DNA from 3 places in the Sphingobium aquiterrae genome. Region 2 is predicted to be linked to each of the others. Evidence: riboswitches for the same ligand, from Rfam matches in the RefSeq annotation. Region 2 holds a riboswitch; each other region holds the start of a gene.
The links. Region 2 has a riboswitch for cobalamin ahead of WFP78_RS12980 (hypothetical protein). Riboswitches for the same ligand answer to the same signal wherever they lie in the genome.
Positions count from the first base shown of each region.

Region 1: linked by a shared signal. The riboswitch ahead of WFP78_RS03255 (TonB-dependent receptor plug domain-containing protein) and the one ahead of WFP78_RS12980 (hypothetical protein) in region 2 are both predicted to bind cobalamin.
Region 3: linked by a shared signal. The riboswitch ahead of WFP78_RS10435 (HoxN/HupN/NixA family nickel/cobalt transporter) and the one ahead of WFP78_RS12980 (hypothetical protein) in region 2 are both predicted to bind cobalamin.

Region 1 is NZ_JBANFL010000002.1:210,030-217,567, reverse strand. Features, by position in the region: gene WFP78_RS03275 (quinoprotein relay system zinc metallohydrolase 1) at 1-515, opposite strand, end outside; gene WFP78_RS03270 (quinoprotein dehydrogenase-associated SoxYZ-like carrier) at 611-1,402, opposite strand; gene WFP78_RS03265 (rhodanese-like domain-containing protein) at 1,548-2,099, shown strand; gene WFP78_RS03260 (pseudoazurin) at 2,267-2,719, shown strand; cobalamin riboswitch at 2,877-3,120, shown strand; gene WFP78_RS03255 (TonB-dependent receptor plug domain-containing protein) at 3,306-5,252, shown strand; gene WFP78_RS03250 (ABC transporter substrate-binding protein) at 5,324-6,199, opposite strand; gene WFP78_RS03245 (FecCD family ABC transporter permease) at 6,268-7,293, shown strand; gene WFP78_RS03240 (ABC transporter ATP-binding protein) at 7,287-7,538, shown strand, end outside.
Region 2 is NZ_JBANFL010000011.1:36,537-44,074, reverse strand. Features, by position in the region: gene WFP78_RS13000 (histidine phosphatase family protein) at 1-135, opposite strand, end outside; gene cobT (nicotinate-nucleotide--dimethylbenzimidazole phosphoribosyltransferase) at 132-1,178, opposite strand; gene WFP78_RS12990 (DUF1636 domain-containing protein) at 1,175-1,594, opposite strand; gene WFP78_RS12985 (TonB-dependent receptor plug domain-containing protein) at 1,594-3,534, opposite strand; cobalamin riboswitch at 3,690-3,880, opposite strand; cobalamin riboswitch at 3,950-4,147, shown strand; gene WFP78_RS12980 (hypothetical protein) at 4,364-4,942, shown strand; gene WFP78_RS12975 (cobyrinic acid a,c-diamide synthase CobB) at 5,006-6,304, shown strand; gene WFP78_RS12970 (DUF2189 domain-containing protein) at 6,333-7,118, opposite strand.
Region 3 is NZ_JBANFL010000008.1:97,736-105,273, reverse strand. Features, by position in the region: gene cobW (cobalamin biosynthesis protein CobW) at 1-660, opposite strand, end outside; gene WFP78_RS10440 (ABC transporter ATP-binding protein) at 657-1,454, opposite strand; gene WFP78_RS10435 (HoxN/HupN/NixA family nickel/cobalt transporter) at 1,447-2,502, opposite strand; cobalamin riboswitch at 2,773-3,016, opposite strand; gene WFP78_RS10430 (TonB-dependent hemoglobin/transferrin/lactoferrin family receptor) at 3,223-5,493, shown strand; gene WFP78_RS10425 (DUF6607 family protein) at 5,503-6,501, shown strand; gene WFP78_RS10420 (TonB-dependent receptor plug domain-containing protein) at 6,605-7,538, opposite strand, start outside.

The DNA.
Region 1 (7,538 bases), on a different contig from region 2:
AGCAACGCCAGGTCGGCCGCGCTGTGGCCGGAAAGCGCCAGCAGCTTCAGCCGCCGTCCGCCGAAATCCTCGCCGTCGCTCTCGATCCGCCGGCCCGGCAGCACCAGGTCCGTGCCGCGCATCCAGTCGTTCAGCATGCGGTACATGGCATCGGAAAAACCGCGCCCGTCGCGGCCGATATCCGCGATGGTGCCGGGCAGCGCCGCGACGATCGCCGGATCGAACGCGGCAATGCCAAGCCCATGATCGGGGTGGAGATGCGTCACATAGACGCGGATCACCGGCTTCCCCGTCAACGCTTCCGCCACGCCTCTGAGCGCGCGGGCATAGCGGACGGACGGCCCGCAATCGCACAGCAGCGTGCCGGCGGGCGTGTCGATGATCGCGATGTTCGCAATGGCGCCGCCATTGGCCGGCAGGATCGGTTCATCCGCGCCATGGACCATCCAGATGCCATCGGCGACCTTGACCGGGGCAATGCTGTATTCCTGCGCGGCCAGCACCCTGCCGGGCATGGCGACGGCGGCGAACGCCGCCGCGATGCCGCCGCCCAGCAGCGTCCGTCGTGTGGGCACTGGCCGTCGCGTGGGCAGCGGGCGGCGCGTCGGCATCAGCGCTGCGCCGCCAGCAGGCCGGGCGACTGCTTCGCCACGCCGATCACGGCATGATAGTCCCGCCCATTGGTGTCGCGCGCATCGACCGTCAGGCTCTCCCCCGCCGCCGCGTCCAGCATCAGCGTGAGCGCCGGGTCCTCCGCCACCGCAGCCCAGATCTCCATGTCGCCCAGCGTCCTGCCCGCCGCATTGGCCACGCGCAGGGTTTCGAGATGATAGGTGGCGATATTGTCGACCAGCCCCGTATCCATCGGATGACGAAAGCTGACGCGCAGGCGGCTTTGCGTTTCGCCCACCGGCCATGCCTCGCCCCTGATCTCCCCCAGATGCTGCGCCCAGTCGCCCTTGACCCGGCTGACCGGCGGGGTCGAGCAACCGCCGCCCGCCGCATCCACCCAGCCGCCCGACACCAGCCATGCGCCGCTCCTGAGCTGCACCGCGCCGCGCACCGGCGTGCGCTGGTCCAGCTTGATCCGGGTCGCGACATAGGGCGCCGCCGCCACGGGGCGGTAATCTATCGCGATGGGAATGGGGTTGAGGTCGACCAGCAGCACGATGCGCTTCACATCGGCGATGCCGCGCGCGTCGATGGCGACGGGAAAGCTGCGCTGGTTCTCCGCAATCTCGGGATAGAGCACCCGCACGCGCGGATCGAACCGCACCGGATCGTCGCCGAAGAGCGTGCGGGCATGGGCCTGCCACATCGGCGATCCCAGCGGATCGGCCGGATAAGGGGCGCCCGCACGCGCGGGCATGGCACCGCCCAGTACCGCGACCATGGCGATCATCCATGCAAGGCGTTGGCCTTTTGCCACATCCTTCTCCCTATTGCCGGGTCTACACCGGCGCAGGATCGGCTACCATAGGACCTTGGCATAGGACCTTGGCATAGGACCTTGGGCCGAAGCATCGGCCAGCAGGGAGGGGGACAGGATGCGGGCATGGGCATGGATCGCAGCGACACTGCTGTCGCTGTGCGCGGCAACGGCGGGGCAGGCGCAGGATGGCGAACCGCTGTTCGACCCGGACGGCTATCGCATCGCCCATTATCGCGCGCCCGTCATCCGCCCGCCCGACGGCGTCGGCCGCATCGCGCCGAACGCCGCCGCCATGCTGCGGCCGGACAGGGACGCGTTGTTCATCGATGTCACCCCGGCCGAAGGCGGCCACCGCGAGGCGGACGGACGCTGGCGGCTGGCGCGCGCCCGCGCCACCATCCCCGGCGCCCACTGGTTTCCCGAAGCCGGCCGCGGCGTGCCCGCGCCGGACATCGCGACATGGTTTGCCAAAGGCATCGCCCGCCTGTCGCGCGGGCGGCGAGACCGGATGATCGTCACCTTCTGCCTTGCCGATTGCTGGATGAGCTGGAACGCGGCGAAGCGGCTGCGCGCCATGGGCTATAGCCGGGTCTGGTGGATGGCCGAGGGATCGGACGGATGGGCCGACCTGGGCCTTGCGCTGACGCCCGCGATACCCGAACGCTGAATCGCCGCCCGCCTCTATCCGCCTTGCACCAAAGGACAATTGCCGCCTTCCGGCAGTTCTTTCATCCCTCCAGCAGCCATAGGCATGGCCGGATGTCCATGTCGCCGCCCAAGAGAATATCGTAACGAAAAATGTCGTAACCAGGAATCGAATCGGGAGAGAAGACCATGTTTCGTCGTTCGGCTGCCCTTGCTGCCCCCATCCTCGCCATCGCCTTTTCCCTGGCTGCCACCCCGGCGCTGGCCAAGGACATCGTCGTCCACATGAAGAACCAGGGCCCAGAGGGCGCGATGGTGTTCGAACCGTCTTTCATCAAGGCCGCGGTCGGCGACCGGATCGTCTTCAACCCCACCAATCCCAGCCATAATGCAGAGACCATTCCCACCATGCTGCCCGCCGGCGCCACGCCGATGAAGGGCGCGATGAACAAGGAAGCGTCGATGGTCGTCACCAAGCCCGGCCTCTACGGCATCAAGTGCATGCCGCATTATTCCATGGGCATGGTGGCGCTGGTCCAGGTCGGCAAGCCGACCCCGGCGGACATCGCAGCGGCCAAGGCCGTGAAGCTGGCGCCCTTCGCCGCCAAGCGGATGACGGCCTATCTCGCCAAGGTCAAATAGGCACTCAAAGCTCAAACAAGCGCCCACCCATCGCAGCGCTGAAATCGCCGCAGGTCCGCATCCCCCCGATGCGGGCCTGCTTCCGTTTGGCGGGCACGGGATTGGCAGCGCCCGTCCTTTGCCCTATGGCCCGCCGCGGGCAGCGGGTTTCACCCGTTTCCCGACTGATCGCGCCGGTGCCCCTGCCAAGGGGCCTAAGAGGGAATGCGGTGCGGGTGGCTTGCCATCCAAATCCGCGGCTGTCCCTGCAACTGTAAGCGGCGAGCGCGATGCACTTGTCCTGCGCCCCTTCGGGGATGACGGGCGACCACTGGGCCGGCGCCGATGCGCGCCGGCATGGGAAGGTGTGCATCGTGCCGTGACCCGCGAGCCAGGAGACCTGCCGGCGCTTGGTCGCTCTTGCCTGGGTCCAGGGGATGGTCGAGGCACGGTGTTCTCCGTCTGAGCGACGAACGATGCGGTGGAGGCCGCATCGGCGCAACGCCGGCGGCGACAAGGTGCCCGTCCGCCCGCAACGCGCCGACCGTTCGCTCAAGGCAAACGGCACGCCTCCGCCTTTCATGCTCAGGCGCCGGGGGCAATGACGATGAAGAGCCTTTTCCTTTCCACCTGCGCGCTGGCCGCGATCACAGCGATGCCGCTCCATGCGCAGACCCGGCCCGTTCCGGGCGACCTCGACACGGCGGATGGCGCAGCCATCGTCGTCACCGCATCGCGCTCCGGCGAGGGCGTGCCCGTCGACCGGCTCGGCGCGTCCGTGACGGTGCTGGACAGCGCGACGCTGGACCAGCGCCAGACCCGCATCGTCTCCGACATCCTGCGCGATGTGCCGGGCGTCGCGGTCAACCGCGTCGGCGGCATCGGCAACCTGACGCAGGTGCGCATCCGCGGCACGGAGGGCAATCACGTCCTCGTGCTGATCGACGGCATCGAGGTGGCGGACCCCTATCAGGGCGAATATGATTTCGGCACGCTGATCGCCGATCCGCAGGCGCGCATAGAGGTGCTGCGCGGCCAGCAATCCTCGCTCTATGGGTCGGATGCGATCGGTGGCGTTATCCATTATATGACGCTTACGGGCACGGAAGCACCCGGCTACAGCCTGCGCGCGGAGGGCGGCTCCCTCGGCACCTTCAGCGGCGGCGCGCGCGCGGCGGGCGTATCGGGCACGCTCGATTATGCGCTGTCGGCCTCCTATTATCATACGGACGGCTATGCGACGGCGCGCGGCGGCCAGCGCGATACCGGGTCGGACAATATCGGCGCCAGCGGCAAGCTCATCTGGACGCCCACCGACAGCTTCAAGCTGACCGGCGTCGCCCGCTATAGCTATACCGACGCGGACAACAACAATACGGACATCGACACGAGCAGCCCGACCTTCGGCTATGTCATCGACAGCCCCGGCGTCCATGTGAAGAACCGCGCCTTTTACGGCCTGCTGAGCGGCGAGTTCACCGCGCTCGACGGGCGCTGGGTCAGCACCCTGTCGGGCCAGATCGCCGACACGAAGCGCACCGGTTACTCCCCCTTCGGCATCGATTATGGCGACAAGGGCCAGCGGCTGAAGGGCTCCTTCACCAGCAGCCTGAAGCTGGGCGACGAAGCTCTGTCCCACAGGCTGACCGCCGCCGTCGACGTGGAGCGCGAGCAGTTCCAGAACAGCGTCGCCTCCCCCTTCTCCTTCGGCGGCAAGCGGCATACCGACAATGTCGGGCTGGTCGGCCAATATGAGCTGAACGCCGGCGACGCGCTGGCGCTGGGCGCCTCTGTCCGCCATGATTTCAACAACCGCTTCGCCGATACGACGACATGGCGGGTGCAGGGCAGCTATCGCTTCGAAACCGGCACGCGCATCCGCGCCGCCTATGGCACGGGCGTCAAGAACCCCGGCTATTTCGAACTCTTCAGCTATGATGCGGGCCGCTATATCGGCAACCCGAACCTGAAGCCGGAAAAGTCCGAAGGCTGGGAAGCGGGCATCGAGCAGAGCCTGGGCGATGGCGCGGCGACCATCGGCGCCACCTGGTTCGACAGCCGGCTGAAGGATGAGATCTACACCACCTACCCCGCACCGGATTTCGTGGCGACGCCAGGCAACCGCACGACGACATCGAAGCAGCATGGGCTGGAGGTCTTCGCCAGCGCGCGGCCCATCAGGCAACTGCGCCTCGACGCAGCCTACACCTATCTCAAGGCCCGCGAGGATGGCGTTGTCGAGGTGCGGCGGCCCGGGCATGTGGCGAGCTTCAACGCGACCGTGTTCAGCACCGACGAGCGCTTTTCGGGCACGCTCACCCTGCGCTACAACGGCCGGCAGCAGGACGATGCCTATATCGATCCCAGCTATGTGCCGGTCAGGATGGCGCTGAAGGATTATGCGCTGGTGAACATCAACGCCGAATATAAGCTGCGGCCCGGCGTCGCGATCTATGGCCGGGTCGAGAACCTGACCGATGAGCGCTATGAAGAGGTGTTCAGCTATGTCTCCGCCGGCCGCGCGGCCTATGGCGGCGTGAAGGTCGGCTTCTGATGCGGACCGGCGGCGGGGGACGGAGCGGCGTGCGGCGCCCGGCCGGTGCCCCGCCGCGCGTCCTCATGCGCTCAGCGATTTGGGCGGCGTATCGCGCGCAGCTGATCGGTGAGGGTGCGAGCGGCGCGGACATAGGCCGGGCCGCCGCACACCGTCCACGCCTCCGGCACGCGCAGGCGGGGAATGTCCTTCAGGATCGGGTGGTGCAGCATCTCCGTCCCCTGATCGGCCACGCGGTCGGTCGCGCTCTCGACGACCAGATAGTCGGGGCGGGCCGCGATCATCTCTTCCAGCGACAGTTGCGACAACGGCGGCTTGCCCAGCCTGCCCGCCAGATTGATCAGGCCCACCCGCGTCATCAGGTCATCGACCAGCGTACCCGTGCCGGTCATATAGCCGCGCCGCTGATAATAGGCCGCGACCTTGCCGCCGCCGACCCTTGGCAGCGCCGCCAATTCGCGATCCATCCGGGCGATCATCGCCTCGCCCCGCTCGGGATGGCCCACCGCCTTCGCCACGATGCGGATCTGGCGCACGATGGCCGGGTAATCATTGGCGCTGTCCAGCTCCAGCACAGGATAGTCGCGGTCCGCAATCGCCCCGCCCAGCCCACGCCGGGCGATGAAGCCGATCACCAGATCGGGGTCGATCGCCAGCACCTCCTCGGCCGACTGACGCATGATATGGATGCCCCGCGTCTTGCCCGCGGCGGCGGACATTTCCGGATCGGGCGCATTGCGGGTGACGCCGGCGATCTGCCCGGGATCGGCCAGTTCCAGCAGATATTGATCGGCGCACAGGTTGACCGAGACGATGCGCTGCGGCCGCACCGGCGCCTTCCCGCGCCCCGGCAGAGCAGCCGCAAGCGCCATGCCCCCGGCCAGCAGCAACGCGCCGGACAGGGCGAGACGGGCAAGAGGTCTGGCAAAGGGGCGGGCATGGCGCATATGGGCACCGTCCTTAACCGACATAGCGGATCAGGCAAGCCCGCCTCGGGCCATGGGGGCATGCGGCCATGACCGCCCCCCGGAACGGCCCGCGCCTGTGCCCGCCACGGCGACCCACGCTGATCTTCGCGCTCGCCGCGCTGCTGGTCCTGAGCGGCCTTGCTTCCCTCGCCTTTGGCGCGGTGCCGATCGCGCCCGGCCGGCTGATCGCCGCGCTCGCCGGCCATGGCGATGCGACCGCGACCGCCATCCTGTTCGACCTGCGGGTGCCGCGCACCATCCTGGGCCTTGCGGTCGGCGCGATCCTGGGTCTCTCCGGCGCGGCGCTGCAGGGCTATCTGCGCAATCCGCTTGCCGAACCTTCCGTGCTGGGCGCGGCCAATGCCTCTTCTCTGGGCGCGGTGATCGCGCTCTATTTCGGGCTGGCGGCGCTGCATCCGCTGGTCCTGCCCGCCATGGCCATCGCCGGCGGGCTGGTCGCGCTCATCCTGCTGTTCACGCTGGGCGGCGGCGAGACGGAAAGCCCGCTGACGCTGATCCTCGCCGGCATCGCCATCGCCATGCTTTCGGGCGCGGGGATCAGCCTGGCGCTCAACCTGTCGCCCAATCCCTTTGCCGCGATGGAGATCATGACCTGGCTGATGGGGTCGCTGGAGAACCGATCCTTCGATCATGTCTGGCTGGCGCTGCCCTGCATCCTTGTGGGCGGCGCGCTGTTGCTGGTGGACGGCCGCGCGCTCGATGCGCTGACCCTGGGGGAGGATGGCGCGCAGGCGCTGGGGGTGGACCTGCGCCGCACCCAGTTGCGCCTGCTGCTCGGTGTCGCGATCGGCGTCGGCGGCGCGGTGGCGGTGTCGGGCGCCATCGGTTTCGTCGGCCTGATCGTACCGCATCTGATCCGCCCGCTCACCGACCGATCGCCCTCGGCCCTGCTGCTCCCCTCTGCGCTGGCGGGCGCGGTGCTGCTGGTGCTGGCCGATATCGGCGTGCGTCTGATCCCCATGACCAGCGAGCTGAAGCTGGGTGTCGTCACCGCCTTTCTGGGCGTGCCCATCTTCCTTGTCCATCTGATGCGGGCGCGGCGGCTATGGTGACGTTCACCCTCTCCTCGGTCTCCGTCTCGCTCGGCCGTCGGCGCGCGGTGCAGGATGTGGAGGCGACGCTGGCGCCCGGCGCGCTGATCGGCATCGTCGGCCCCAATGGCGCGGGCAAGTCCACATTGATGCGCGCCATGCTGGGCCTGCTGCCGCTCGCCGGAGGAGAAATCGCCATCGACGGCATTCCCGTCGCCCGCCTGCCGCGCAGGCAGATGGCACGCCAGACCGCCTATCTGCCGCAG
Region 2 (7,538 bases):
GACCTCAAGTTCGCGCGCGCGTGCAAGGCAGGCGGCGCAGCCCTCGTCGGTAGCGGCGGCATCGGTATGGCCGAGCAGCCGTCCGGCGCCGACGGGCGCGCCATGGCGCATGAGGTGCAGCGTGAAGGCGGTCACGATGCGGGCGGTGGCAGGGAGGGCAGTTGCAGGGCGCCGGCGATGGCTGCTTCGGCGAAGGTCGCCATGCCGTTATGCGCGGCGAGCGCCGAGCGGACGATCTGCGCGGCCACCGCGGCGCCCGTGCCTTCGCCAAGGCGCATGCCCAGTTGCAGCAACGGCTCCAGGCCGAGCTTTTCCAGCAGCCGGACATGCCCCGCTTCCGCCGAGCAATGCGCGGCGAGGCAATGGGCGGTGAAACCGGGGACGGCGGCTGCCAGCGGTGCGATGGCCGCGCAGCAGATAAACCCGTCCAGCAGCACCGGCACGCGCTGCATCCGCGCGGCCAGGATGGCGCCCGCCATGGCGGCGATTTCCCGCCCGCCAAGGCGCCGCAGCGTTTCGAAGGGGCTGATGCATCCCGCCGCGTGAAAGGCGAGCGCCTGCGCGATCACGCTTGTCTTGCGACCGATGCCGGCATCGTCGATGCCCGTGCCGCGCCCGACCCAGCGTTCCACTGTCCCGCCGAAGCTCTGTGCGCAGAGCGCGGCGGCGGGGGTGGTGTTGCCGATCCCCATCTCGCCGACGAACAGCAGGTCGATGCCGGCGGTGACGACCTGTGCCCCGGCCGACAGGGCGGCCAGGCATTCCGCTTCGGTCAGCGCGGGCGCGCGGCTGATGTCGCCCGTTGGCCTGTCGAGGTCGAGCGGGATGACCGTCAGCTCGGCCCCGCACGCCCCCGCCAGCGCATTGATCGCCGCCCCGCCGGCGCGGAAATTGGCGACCATCTGCTGCGTCACCTCCGGCGGAAAGGCGCTGACCCCTTGCGCGACCACGCCATGATTGCCGGCGAACACGGCCGCCCGGATGCGCTCCGCGCGGGGGCGGGCGGTGCCCTGCCAACTCGCCATGAACAGCGCGATCTCTTCCAGCCGCCCCAGCGATCCGGCCGGTTTGGTCAATGCCGCCTGCCGGAGCGAAGTGGCCTCCATGGCCTGCGGATCGGGCTGCGTCAGGTTGGCGAGCGCATGCTCGAATGCCGCGACGGAAGGAAACAGGCTCATGGCACCACAAATCCCTCTGGCGGGGTGCGGGTGATGAAATGGCCTTTCACGCCGGCCGGCCAGTCGGCATAGCGCACCTGTCCTTCCGCGCTGGCGGCATGATGGCGGGCATAATCGAGGATGGCGCGGGCGGCATCGTCATCGGGCGTGAAATCGCCCAGCACATAGCCGATCTTGCCCGGCGCGCGGATGTGGACGGTGCAGTGCCGGGTGCAGGCGAACAGGCAGGCCATGTCCTGCACGGCGATGCCGTCAAAGGCGGGATCGCCGTCTTTGACGCGCCGCAAGGCATCGCCGAGCAGCGCACCGCCGCGCCGCCCGTCCCCGTCCTCGCGCTGTTCGGGGGAAAGGCGGCATGTGCTGCACACGACCACCCCCGTTCCAGCCGCCGATCCATCCTCCACCCGGCGCAGCATCAGAAACGGCTCCTGATGCCGAGATAGACGGAGCGGCCGAGCGATGAATAGCCGCCCGCCGTCTCATAGGCGACGTCGAACAGGTTTTCGATCCGGCCCTGCACGGTCAGGCCGGGCAGGAGCTTCCATTCCGCCCGCAGGTCCGTCAGCAGATAATCGTCCAGCATGGTGCCGCCGATCCGGTCGAGGCTGCCACCCGCATAGCGCAGGGCAACGCTGGTGGTGACGCCGAAGGGGAAATCATAGCCGATCCGGCCATTGGCCAGATGCCGGGGCACGCGCGCCAGCTGCCGATTGAAATTGCCGCCTTCGGTCCGGTCGACGGCGGCGATCCAGCTGTAATTGCCATCCATGGTCAGGCGCCCGAGGTGGAGCGTGCCGGCAAATTCCAGCCCATGGGCGCGGCTCTTGTTCACATTGGCATAATAGCCGAAACGCGTGGTCGTGGTGCCGGGGACATAGCATATGGCCGGCAGCGCGCCGCTGGTCGGGCAATAGGCGAAGTCGATCAGATTATCGGTCTGCCGTTCGAACCATGTGCCCGAAAGCCGCAGCTTCTCACCCAGCAGCGCCTGTTCGATGCCCGCCTCCCAGCTTTGCGCCTTTTCCGGCTGCAGGTTGGCCGCGCCATAGAGGCTGAACAGCTGATAGAGCGATGGCGCCTTGAACCCTTCGTCATAGCTGGCGCGCAGCACGGTCGCCCCCTTGTTCAGCGACCATGCCGCCCCGGCGCTGAATACCGTGTTTCCGCCGAAGTTGGAATGATGATCCCGCCGCGCGCCGCCGTTCAGCGTCAGCCCGGCAAGAGGCGTCAGGCGCAGCTCGGCATAGAGGCTGTCGATATCGGCGCGCGTCTGCGTCAGTGTATAGGGCAGGGCGTTGTTGGCGGGCGAGCCATTGGTCATCCGCTGCTCCTCGCGCTCCGCGCCGAAGACCATGTCGGCCAGCGGTGAAAGCGTGAAGGTGCCCTGATATTCATAGCGGCGGACCTTGCCCTTCGCATCGAAATTGAGGGCGCGGATCGTGCGGCGCGGATCGTAATTCTCGCGGTCGGTATCGCTCTGCAGGATGGCGATCCGGTTCCTCAGCCGGCCATCCAGCAGCGCCGCGTTGATGCCGGCATAGACGGTCCATTCCTTCGTCAGCCCATAGACGGGGGCGTCGCCGGAGCTGCCGTCGAAATCATTGCGGGCGCTGGCATAATAGCCGCGAAGGTCGACCGAGACCGCCTGCGAGAGGCGCAGCGTGGCGGTGCCATTGCCGGCGTTGCGGCGATAACCGTCCTTTTCCGTTCCGCTGGCGAGCGCGGAAATCCCGTCCGTGGTGAAGGTCGATCCGGACAGGCGCCAGTCCAGCAGGTCGCTATGCCCGCCGACAGCCGCCCGGCCGCTGATCGTCTGGCGCGATCCGGCCTCCATCGCGGCGCTGCCCTCCAGCGCTTTTGTGGGGCGCGCGGTCTGGACATTCACCACGCCGCCGATGGCGTCGCTGCCCCAGAGGATGGATTGCGGCCCGCGCAATATCTCGATCCGCTCGATATCGTCGGTCAGCAGGTTGGAAAAGCTGTAGCCGCCCGCCGTCGATGACGGATCGGCCAGCCGCATCCCGTCGATGACGAACACCGTCTGCCCGGCATCCGCGCCACGGATGCGCAGCGATGTCGTGGTGCCATAGCCGCCGTTGCGGACCATGCTGATGCCCGGTGTCCGCACGAGCGCGTCCGATATGGCGATCGGCTGTGCCTGTTCGATATCCTCGCGGTCGAGCACGGTCACGCTGGACGAGACCCGGTCGCGCTCGACCGGGGTGCGCAGCGCGGTGACGACGATCTGGCTGTTGTCGGCGTCGGCGCCAGCACTGGCTTCCGTATCGGGCGTCTGGGCCAGCGCGGGCGAGGCGATAAGAGCGGAAAGGCAGAAGAAATGTGAAACGGTATGCATTGATTCGGTCCCCCAAAGGCACGGAGCCCCGAACGGGAGACGCGGGAGAATGCACGGGCGCATGCGCACGACATCCGGCCCGCGCTTTCCCGCGCGAGGCAGTCAATGTCGTTGCTCGAGGAAGACCCCGCTCGGCCGGTGCACCCTGCCCGGACGAAGAACGACCGCGTCAGGCAGGTCTCCTGGCTTGCGGGTCGACGCCGTTCCGGACCGCCTTCTCAGAACCCGAAAGTCCCAATGGCATTTGGCCCGATGGCTCACCGCTCACAGTTGCAGGGGCAGCCGGGGTATCGAACCCCGTTCCCTTTGAATCCCCTTTCGGGGAACCTGTCGCGAGGCGGGCAGATACCGTGCGTTGCAGCATTCCGCAAGCCGCGATCATGCCGCACGCTTGCGCAACGACGCCCGCTATCCTATCCCCGGTGGCGCAACGGGTGCCCGAAAGGGCTTAATCGGGAAGTCCGGAACGGCCATCTGGCCAAAGCCGGCACTGCTCCCGCAACTGTCATCGGCGAGCGCTTCGCCACATGCCATTGGGGTCTTGGCCCTGAGAAGGCGGCGAGGGCGCGAGGAACCGAGAAGTCAGGAAACCGGCCGGTTGCCGTCGATCCTTCGCGCGGGCGGGATGTACCGGGCGGACGAGGGCTGAACCCCTTGCGTGACGACATTGTGCGTAACGTTGAAGGGGGGAGCCGCGATGATGCCTCACAGCTGAAGAATGACGCCATGGCCCGGCGCGCGTGGTGTGCAGCCACCATGCCGGCCACGATGCGCTTTCCCCGCCGGCCTTTGCGCCGGCATCGCTGATTCCCTTTCCTGTTCGGAGACCATGATGATGGCCCAACGCACGCGTTTCGACCTTGGCATTTTTGCGCTGCTGGCGCTGGTGATGCTTGCCACCCGCACCCATTCGCTCAGCGCCTATGTCCACCTGCCCGACACCGGCTGGGCGAGCTTTTTCGTCGCCGGATATTATATCCGTTCGCGCATGGCCTTTCCGGCGCTGTTCCTGCTCGCCTTTGCCATCGACCTTGTCGTCATCGGCGCGAGGGGCGGGGCGTCCTTCTGCTTCACCCCGGCCTACTGGATGCTGGTGCCGGCCTATGGCACCATGTGGTGCGCCGGGCGTTTCGCGGCGAAGCGCATGGGGGCGAGCCTTGCCATCCTGCCCGCGATCGTCGTGCTGGCGGTCGGCGCGACATTTGTCGGCCATCTGTTTTCCAGCGGTGGATTCTATGTCCTGAGCGGCCATTTCAAGGACCCGTCGCTGGCCGGGTTCGCGGGGCGCATCATCCGCTATTTCCCCGGATCGCTGCTGTCGACGCTGACATGGACGGGCGTTGCGATCGCCTGTCATGCGGTGGTCGTATTGCTGACGTCCGGCCAGTCATCGGGACAGCGCCGATGAGCGACATGGAGGGCCAGCACCACAAGGCGGTCGTTGATCCGAGGGCCGTGGCGGCATCGATCGATGCGGGGTGACGCCCGATGCCCGGCCTTGCTGGTCGCCGCGCCGGCATCGGGGCAGGGCAAGACGCTTGTCACCGCGGCGCTCGCCCGGCGGCATCGCATGGCCGGGCGGCGGGTGCGCGTGTTCAAATGCGGCCCGGATTTCCTGGACCCGATGATCCTGGAGTGCGCATCGGGGGCGCCCGTCCATCAGCTCGACCTGTTCATGGGGGGTGAGGCCTATTGCCGCGCCCTGCTGCATGAAGCGGCGCGCGACGCCGATGTGATCCTTGTCGAAGGCGTGATGGGGTTGTTCGACGGCCATCCTTCCGCCGCCGACCTAGCGGCGCGCTTCGGCCTGCCGGTGCTGGCGGTGGTCGATGGTTCCGCGATGGCGCAGAGCTTCGGCGCGCTGGTGCATGGCCTTGCCAGCTATCGGGACGATATCGGTGTCAGCGCCGTGCTCGCCAATCGGGTGGCGGGTGCGCGCCATGCCGGGATGCTGCGAGACAGCCTAAGGGGGGATGTCCGCTGGCTGGGCGCATTGTTCCGCGATGGTGGGATCGCACTTCCAGAACGGCATCTGGGGCTCGTCCAGGCGCAGGAAATCGACGATCTCGATGCCCGGATCGAGCGCGCGGCGGCGCTTCTGTCCGCCGATGCGCAATGGCTGCCGCCGCCGGTGTCTTTCGCCGCGCCGGACGATGGGGAGCCGCCGCGCCTGCTGGAGGATGTCAGAATCGCCGTCGCCCGCGACGATGGCTTTGCGTTTCTCTATCCGGCCAATCTCGCCCTGCTGGAAAGGATGGGTGCTCGCCTGCGCTTTTTCTCCCCGATTCGCGATGGGGCGCTGCCGCCCTGCGATGCCCTGTGGCTGCCGGGCGGATATCCCGAGCTTCACCTGCGGGCGCTCGCCGGAAACATCGCGATGATGGAGAGCATTCGCGCGCATCATGCATTGGGCCGGCCGATCCTCGCCGAATGCGGGGGCATGCTGTATTGCGCGCGCACGCTGGCCGATGTCGCGGGGGAGCAGGCGTCCATGCTCGGCCTGCTGGATGCCGGGGCAAGCATGCAGCCGCGCCTGTCCGGGCTGGGCCTGCAGGAGGTGACATTGCCGGAGGGCCATCTGCGGGGGCACAGCTTCCATTATTCCCGGCTCGAAACGGCGGAGCTACCCCTGGCGAGGACGTCAAATCCCAATGGCGGCGTGGGGGAGGCCGTGTACCGGCGGGGTTCGCTCACGGCATCCTATGTGCATTTCTATTTCCCGTCATGCCCCGCTGCCGTGGCGGCGCTGTTCACGGCGCGGCACGCCTGATCGGCATGGAGCTGAATGGTGACTGGCCCTAACGCTCCACGATGCGCGTATAGAGATGCCAGCTGGCATAGCCGAGCACCGGAAGTGCCACCGCCAGCCCGATGAATGCGGGAATGCAGGCCACCGCCAGGATGATCGCGACATACAGCCCCCAGCGGAAGATGACGATCGGATTCTGCACGGTCGCCCGGAACGACGCCTCGACCGCGTCGCTCGCATGCACCGGCCTGTCGACAAGCATCGGGAAGGAAATCACCGAGATGGTCAGGGTGACGATGGCAAAGCACAGGCCGACGGCATTGCCGATGACGATCAGGCGCCAGCCTTCGGGCGTGCCGAACAATTGCGTCAGGAACGCGCCGACATCCGCCGGCGCCAGCGTGCCGAGCGTGGCATCGTAAATGGCGCGGGCCGCCACCATCCATCCGATGGCCATGATGGTCAGCGCCGCCGCCAGCCCCAGGATCTGGACGCGCGAGGTGCCGCGCAGGGGATCGAAGAAATGATTCCATCCGGTCTCCAGCCCTTTTTCGCGGCGCCGGGCCAGTTCGTAGAAGCCGATGGCGATGACCGGCCCCAGCAGCGTGAAGGTGGCCGCCATCGGGAAGATGAGCGGCACCATATGGCGGTTGAGCGCGAACGCCGCGGCGATGAGCGCCACCGCCGGATAGATGATGCCCGCGAAGAGGAAATCGCCCCGAAGCGCGAGAAAATCACGCACGCCCTCCCGGAGCGCCCAATGGAGATCGGCAACGCCAATGCGGCGCAGCTTCAAGGATGACATCGAAGACAGATGCGGTGACGCGGCGACCATAGCGAGTCTCCCAACTGGAGCGTCGCCACATGGCGCGGAAACGCTCTTTCCCTTGTGGTCGCATTTTCGGCCCGAATGCCTGTTTCCCGGCCATTGCCGAAAATGCTCCCGGCAGTTCCGGGCTACGATCAGCCAAGCTGCCGAACGGACATGGCGCGGGTGCAAAAGCGCTATCCGATTGAAGAACGATACGCCTTTCCCATGCCGGATTCCAGCACCGTTGTTTGCGCCGCGATGGATGCTGCCTGTTCCTGCGCTTCACGCGGGAAGCGCTGCCGGGGTCCGTGCGGCAGAAAAGGGGCGGAACGGGCGCGCCATTGCGCCGCATGACTATTTTCAGATGCGTGACGGCGATCACGCGTGCGCCCGTGCGAATCATCTATTCTAGCGGCGCGACCCGAGGAGATCAGACACTCCTGA
Region 3 (7,538 bases), on a different contig from region 2:
CAGCGCCGGGTCCACCCGGCCATGGGCGCTGCGGACGATGGCGACGCCGGGCCGCACGCGCGCGGCCAGACCCTGCTCCAGCGCGTCCAGCAGCTGCGGATCGACAAGGTCGGTCTTGCCCAGCAGCACCAGGTCGGCACAGGCGAGCTGATCCTCGAACAGTTCCTCGATCGGGCTGTCATGGTCCAGCGTCGGGTCCGCCGCGCGCGCGGCGGCCAGCGCCGCCTCGTCGCTGGCGAAGCGGCCGGCGGCAAGCGCATCCGCGTCGACCAGCGCGATCACGCCATCCACGGTCGCGCGCGTGCGGATCGCGGGCCATTGGAACGCCTTGAGCAGCGGCTTGGGCAATGCCAGGCCGGATGTCTCGATGATGATCCGGTCCGGCGGCAGGGGCCGGTCCAACAGGCGCTGCATGGTGGGCAGGAAATCATCGGCGACGGTGCAGCAGATGCAGCCATTGGCCAGTTCCACGATGTCCTCTTCCGCGCAGGCTTCATCGCCACAGCCCTTCACCAGATCGCCGTCGATGCCGACATCGCCGAACTCGTTGATGATGAGCGCAAGGCGGCGTCCGCCCGCATTTTCCAGCAGATGGCGGATCAGCGTGGTCTTGCCGGCGCCCAGAAAGCCGGTGATGACGGTTGCAGGCACCTTGCTCATGCGAAAATTCCTTCGGACAGGGGGATGGGGTCGAGAAAAGAGATAGCGTCCGCCTCGACCCGCACCGGCAGGTCGAACAGGCGGGACAGCGTGTCGGCGCACAGCACCGTGTCGGCCGGGCCAGCCGCGAGGATGCGGCCGCCGCGCATGGCGACCACCGCATCGGCAAAGCGCCGCACCAGCGTCAGGTCATGGATCGCCACGACGATGACGGCCCCCAGTCCGGCGCGGGCGCGCAGGCGGTGCATGCAGGCCATGGCGTGCAGGGGGTCGAGCCCCGCCGTCGGCTCGTCCGCGATCAGGATTCGTGGATCGGCGACCAGCGCCCGGGCCAGCATGGCGCGGGCCAGCTCGCCCCCCGACAGCGCGGTCGCGGGCCGGTCACGCAGGGCCAGCAGGTCGCATTCGGCGAGCACGCGGTCGACAGCCTCCCGCATGGCCGGCGAAAGCAGGCCGAAGGACGGGAGCGAGGGCGTGAGGCCGATCGCCACCAGCCGCTCGACGCTGATCGGCCAGCTCACCGCCGCACGCTGCGGCAGATAGGCGCGCTGCAACGCCAACATGCGCGGATCGATGTCGGCCATCGGCCTGTCGCCCAGCCGCACCATGCCCGATACCGGCTTCAGCACCCCGGCGGCCGCTTCGATCAGGCTGCTCTTGCCCGCGCCATTGGGGCCGATGACGGCGGTCAGCCGGCCCGGCGCGAACAGCGTGCTGGCATCGCTGACCGCAACCGTGCGCCCGCGCCGGACGGTAACGCCCTCCAGCGTCAGCGACAGGTCGCGCTCAGGCACGACCGGCCACCTCGATCTCGTCAAAGCCCTTCCAGCGGTAGATCGCCCAGCTGATGATCCAGCACACAGCGAACAGGCCGATGATCGCGAAGCCCAGGCTGTTGAAATGCGTGCCCAGATTCGCCGCCAGCGACCAGATGCCGCCGGAAAGGCCCAGCTTCTCGCCCAGCAGCGCGGCGGTTTCGATGCCCCCGATCATGATGGCGACGATGGCCGACACCAGCGTGATGGTGATGTTATAGTAGAGCTTGCGGATGGGTTTCACGAACGCCCATTGATAGGCGCCCATCATCATCGCGCCGTCCGCCGTATCGACCAGCGCCATGCCCGCCGCGAAGAGCAGCGGGAAGATCAGGGCCGTGCCGATCGAAAGCCCGTTCGCCGCCTGCCCCGCCGAAAGGCCGAGGATCGCGACCTCCGTCGCCGTGTCGAAGCCGAGGCCGAACAGGAAACCCAGCGGCGCCATATGCCAGCTGCGCGTCACCAGCCGGAACAGCGGCCGGAACAGGCGGGACAGGACACCGCGATTGCCCAGCAGCAGGTCCAGATCGTCCTCGCCATAGGGCTTGCCGGCGCGCACCTCGTTGAAGGTGCGCCAGACCGATCGCAGGATGAGAAGGTTCATGCCCGCAATCGCGAACAGGAAGGTCGCGGAGATGGCCGTGGCGATGACGCCGCCGACCGCGCCCACCGCCTCGATCCGGCTGACCGCGCTCGCCGCGAGCGCGATCGTGACCGCCGCGATCAGCACGATGGCGCTGTGCCCCAGCGCGAACCAGAAGCCGACCGTCAGCGGCCGCTGGCCATCCTGCATCAGCTTGCGCGTCACATTGTCGATCGCCGCGATATGATCGGCATCGACGGCATGGCGCAGGCCAAGGCTCCAGGCGAGCAGCGCCGTGCCGAGCATCACGGTGTTGCCGGGGAACAGCGCGAACGCCCACAGCCACAGCGCGACATTGGCGGCGATGAGCCCGCCGAACATGCCGATCATCCGCCGTCGCAGCGGCCTTTGCGGGGAAGACGGGGAAATCTGGGGCACGGTCATGCCGGGGCCTGCGGCGAAACGGGGCGGGGCTTGCGGCGATCGTGCGCGCGCGTTCGTGGGGCGGCGGCCGCCGTCGCCGGAAAACAGGCGATATTCATGGGTATTTCCCCGTCGGTGTCAGCGAAACCGGACGGGAGCCTCCGCGCGAACGGCCGGCATGCACTGCCGAACGGACACCCTGCAGCGCCCGGCACGCATGCCGGTGCGGCTCCCGCCGCACAAGCGTCGCTCAGACGGAGTACCGTGCCACGGCCATCCCCTGGACCAGGCAAGAGCGACCAGACGCCGGCAGGTCTCCTGGCTCACGGGTCATCGCACGATGCATGGCCTTCCCAGGCCCCGCATGACTTAGCGTCCGGCCCAGTGGCTGACCCCCCGATGATCCCGGAAGGTCGATATGCATCGCGCTCACCGCTTACAGTTGCAGGGACAGCTGCGGAATAGGATGCCAAGGCATCCGTACCGCATTCCCATTTTAAGCCCCTTTCGGGGCACCGGCGCGATCTTCGAAGGGCGGCTCATGCCGTCCTTCAACGCGGGGCATAGAGGCGCCTTGCCGAAAAGTGAAGATAAAAGCACGTCCGGCACGCCGCGCCCATCGGACGCTCATCGAACCGGGCGGTTCGTCGCGGTCCTCCTTTTGCACTTCATGTTGACGGAGGGCCTTCCCTGCCGATAAACAGCACATGAGAATCATTATCAATATTAAAGGGGGCTTCATTGGCCGTTTCCAAGCCGGATGCGCGGCGTCCGCAGCACATGATCCTGTCAGCGTCGATCCCGGCGCTGGCCGCCACCCTTGCCCTGGCCCCCGGCCTGGCGCGGGCGCAGGATGGCGACCCGCTTGTTACCTTCGACCAGCGCAACGCGATCACCGTGACCGCTACGCGCCTGCCGCAGGCCGTGATCGACGTGCCCGCGACGGTCTCGGTCATTTCGGATCGGCAGATCGCCGACCAGATGGTGTCCGACATCAAGGACCTCGTGCGGTTCGAGCCCGGCGTCAGCGTCCGGCGGGCGCCCACGCGCTTCGGGGCGGCGAGCGGCACGACAGGCCGGGACGGCAATGCCGGCTTCAACATCCGCGGCCTTGAAGGCAATCGCGTGCTGATCCAGGTCGACGGCGTGCGCGTGCCCGATGGTTTCGACTTCGGCGCGCAGTCGGCGGGACGCGGCGACTATGTCGATGTCGGCCTCATCAAGTCCGTCGAAATCCTGCGCGGCCCCGCTTCCGCGCTTTACGGCAGCGACGGCCTGGCCGGCGCGGTCAGCTTCGTCACCAGCGACCCCGAGGATTTCCTGCGCAAGGACCGCAATGTCGCGGGCCTCGTCCGCGCGGCCTATGATTCGGCGGACGACCAGTTTTCCGAGACCGCCATTCTGGCCGGGCGAAGCGGGGCATGGTCGGCTCTGGTCGCCTATACCCGCCGGGACGGGCATGAATTCGACAACAAGGGGACGAACGACGCGCCCAATGCCAACCGGACCACGCCCAATCCGCAGGACAGCCGCTCCAATGCCGTGCTGGGCAAGATCGTCTGGAACCCCGGCGAGGCGCATCGCGTCCGGCTGACCTTCGATCATCTGGACGACGACATGCGCACCAATGTGCTCAGCGGCATCGCCGCCGCGGCGACGAGCGCCACCAGCGTCATCGGCCTTACGGCGCACGACAAGACCCGCCGCGATCGCGTCAGCCTCGACTGGCGGTATCGCGGCACGGGCGCGATCGACGAGGCGCAACTGTCGCTCTGGTATCAGGATGGCGAGAACCGCCAGTTCAGCGCCGAGGACCGCAACACCGCCGCCGACCGCACCCGGCTCAACACCTTCGAGAACCGCGTCATCGGGGCCAGCGCCGAACTGCGGAGCGACCTGCGCACCGGCGCCATCGCCCACCGCGTCGTCTATGGCGGGGACATCAGCGTCACGCGGCAGAAGGGGCTGCGCGACGGCACCACGCCGACGCCTCCCGACACCTTCCCGACCCGCGCCTTCCCGATCACCGACTTCACGCTCGCCGGCGCCTATCTGGGCGACGAGATCGCGCTGGCGGACGGCATGTTCACCCTCTATCCGGTGCTGCGCTTCGACCATTACAAGCTCGATCCGAAGGACGATCCGCTGCTGCCGGTGTTCGATACGGCGGGCCAGAACGGATCGCGCCTCTCCCCCAAGATCGGCGGGGTCGTGAAACTGGGCGGCGTCAACCTGTTCGCCAACTATGCGCGCGGCTTCAAGGCGCCCTCCCCCACGCAGGTCAACCAGTTCTTCCAGAACCTCGCCCAGGGCTACACCTCGCTGCCCAATCCGAACCTGAAGCCGGAAACGAGCGAAACCTATGAAGGCGGCCTGCGCTTCGCCGAAGGGCTGGTGAGCGGCGGCGTGACCGGCTTTACCGGGCGCTATCGCAACTTCATCAGCCAGGAAGTGGTCGGCGGCGGGTTCACCCCTTCCAATCCCGCGATCTTCCAGTTCATCAACCTCAACCGGGTGCGCATCTCCGGCGCCGAGGGCCGGCTCGACCTGCGCATGAAGAGCGGCCTCTCCGGGCGCATGGCGATCAGCTATGCCAAGGGCACGGTGATCGACGGCGACGGCATCCGCTCGCCGCTGTCCACCATCGATCCGCTCAAGCTGGTGATGGGCATCGGCTACGATCATCCGGAGGGACGGTTCGGCGGCCAGATCATCGCCACCCATGCCGCGCAGAAGGAACTCGGCCGCACCACCTATGTCGACGCCAGCGGTGCCGCGACGGTCTGCAACGGCGCGCCCTGCTTCCGCCCCGGCGGGTTCACCATATTGGACGCGACCGCCTATGTCCGGGTCGGCAAGGCGGTGACGCTGCGTGCCGGCCTCTTCAACCTGCTCGACAAGAAATATGCCTGGTGGAGCGATGTCCGCGGCCTCGCCGCCACATCGACCGTCACCGACGCCTACACGCAGCCGGGACGCAATGCGAGCGTCTCGCTCACTGCCCGCTTCTAGGAGTTTCCCATGAAATCAACGCTTCTCTCATCCATCGCACTGGCGGCAGCCCTGTTCTCCGCCCCGCCCGCCCTTGCCGACGGCCCCGTGAAGGCGCGCTCGGCGGAGGTCGAGGCCGGCGCTTTCCAGGCCGATCGCGCCGCGATCCTCGCCATGGCGGGCAATTATAAAGTGACCTTCGACATGCGCGAGACCACGGCGTGGCGCCCGGACTATACGCCGATCCCGTCCAAGATCAGCGGCGGCCATGAAAGCGTGCGCATTGTCGAGGATAGCGGCCGCCACATCGTCCTCCAGCATCTGCTGGTCGTGAAGGACGATGCCGGCAAGGTCTTCGTCATCAAGCATTGGCGGCAGGACTGGACCTATGAGCCCGAAAGCGTCCTCGTCTATGCCGGCACGGGGCGCTGGAATGTCGAGGCCGTCCCGGCGGCCATGCGCGCGGGGCGCTGGTCCCAGACGGTGTGGCAGACCGACGATTCCCCGCGCTATGGCGGCTGGGGCCAGTGGACCGACGAAGGCGGCGTGCGACGCTGGCGCAGCAGCTGGACATGGCGCCCCCTCGCCCGGCGCGACGCCGTCCGCAAGCCGCCCTATGACCGCTATCTGGGGATCAACCGCCACTCGCCCACGCCCTCGGGCTGGGTCCATTGGCAGGATAATATCAAGATGGGACCGGAGCCGGGCACGACCGGCGGCAAGATCGTGCCCTTCGTCCAGGAATCCGTGCTCAACAGCTATGTCCACGCCGATGATTTCGATGTCGCGGCGGCGGACAGCTACTGGGCGGCGACCAGGGACTATTGGGCGGCGATCCGCAAGAGCTGGGACGAAACCATCGCAACGGACCATGGCCTTCATGTCGCCGAGGTCGCGGACACCGGCTCGGCGGGTGCGGCGCGCCTCATGACGCTGGCCGACGATATTCAGGCGCGGAAGATATCGGTGGCCAAGGCGATCGAGAGCGGTCGCGCGATCATCGCGGAGGTGACGGCGCAGCATGAATAGCCTCGTGCCCCGGAAGGCAAGGAGGACGATATCTAGCGCATGGGCGACGTCGGCATGGCCGACATCGCCCTCGCAACGCGATGGCCGCGCATCCCTGTTATCGTCAGTAGCGCGCCCGGATGCTCGCGAAGAGACTGCGCCCCTGTTCCGGGAAGCCGTCGCTGAGGACATAATAATCGTCGAACAGATTGCGCGCGCCGACGCCGATCTCGACGCCTTCGGTCAGGCTGTAGTCGATCCTCAGATTGGCGACGGCATAGCTGCCGGTGCGGTAATAGACCGGTAGCGCGGCGGTGGTCATCGTCGTGCGGTTGGAGGCGAGGTCGACATTGGGGACGATGTGCAGGCCGGCGACGGGCGACCAGTCGGCATAGGCGAACCCCTTGTGCGTCGGCACGTCGGTCAGGCGGAAGACCGGCACGACCGTGCCGTTGGTCTGCGGCGCGATGTCGAAGGCGCGATGGGTATAGGTATAGTTGGCGCCGACATTCAGCCCCGCCCCGAGCTGCGCGGCGAAGGACAGTTCCGCCCCATAATATTCGGCCGAGCCGAGATTCTGGCGCTGGGTCGTGTTCGCCGGGAAGCCGAGCGGGCGCACCGAGACGATGGCGTCGCTGATATCGCTGTAGAACACAGCACCTTCGAGCCGGACGGGCCCCAGGGTGCGGCTGCCGCCGATTTCATAATTGGTCGCCCGTTCGGCCTTCAGGCCCGGATTGGACGCGGCCGTGCCGAACTGGGTGCTGAACCGCTCGAAGATGGTCGGGAAGCGTACCCGCGACGAGATGCTGGCGTGGAGGCGCGTGTCGGCATCGGGCGTCCAGATCAGCTGGCCCTGCCCGTTGAACGCGCTGGCATTGCACAGCGGATAGCTGAAGATGCGCGCGGCCCCGCCACCGGGCGGCGTGCCATATTCCTCCGCGCGCTGGAGGTCGCGCCAGTCGAAGCTCGCGCCCAGCACCAGCGACAATGCAGGGGTGAACGCCAGCCGGTTTTCGCCGGCGATGCTGTATGTATCCTCGACATTGGTCTGCGGC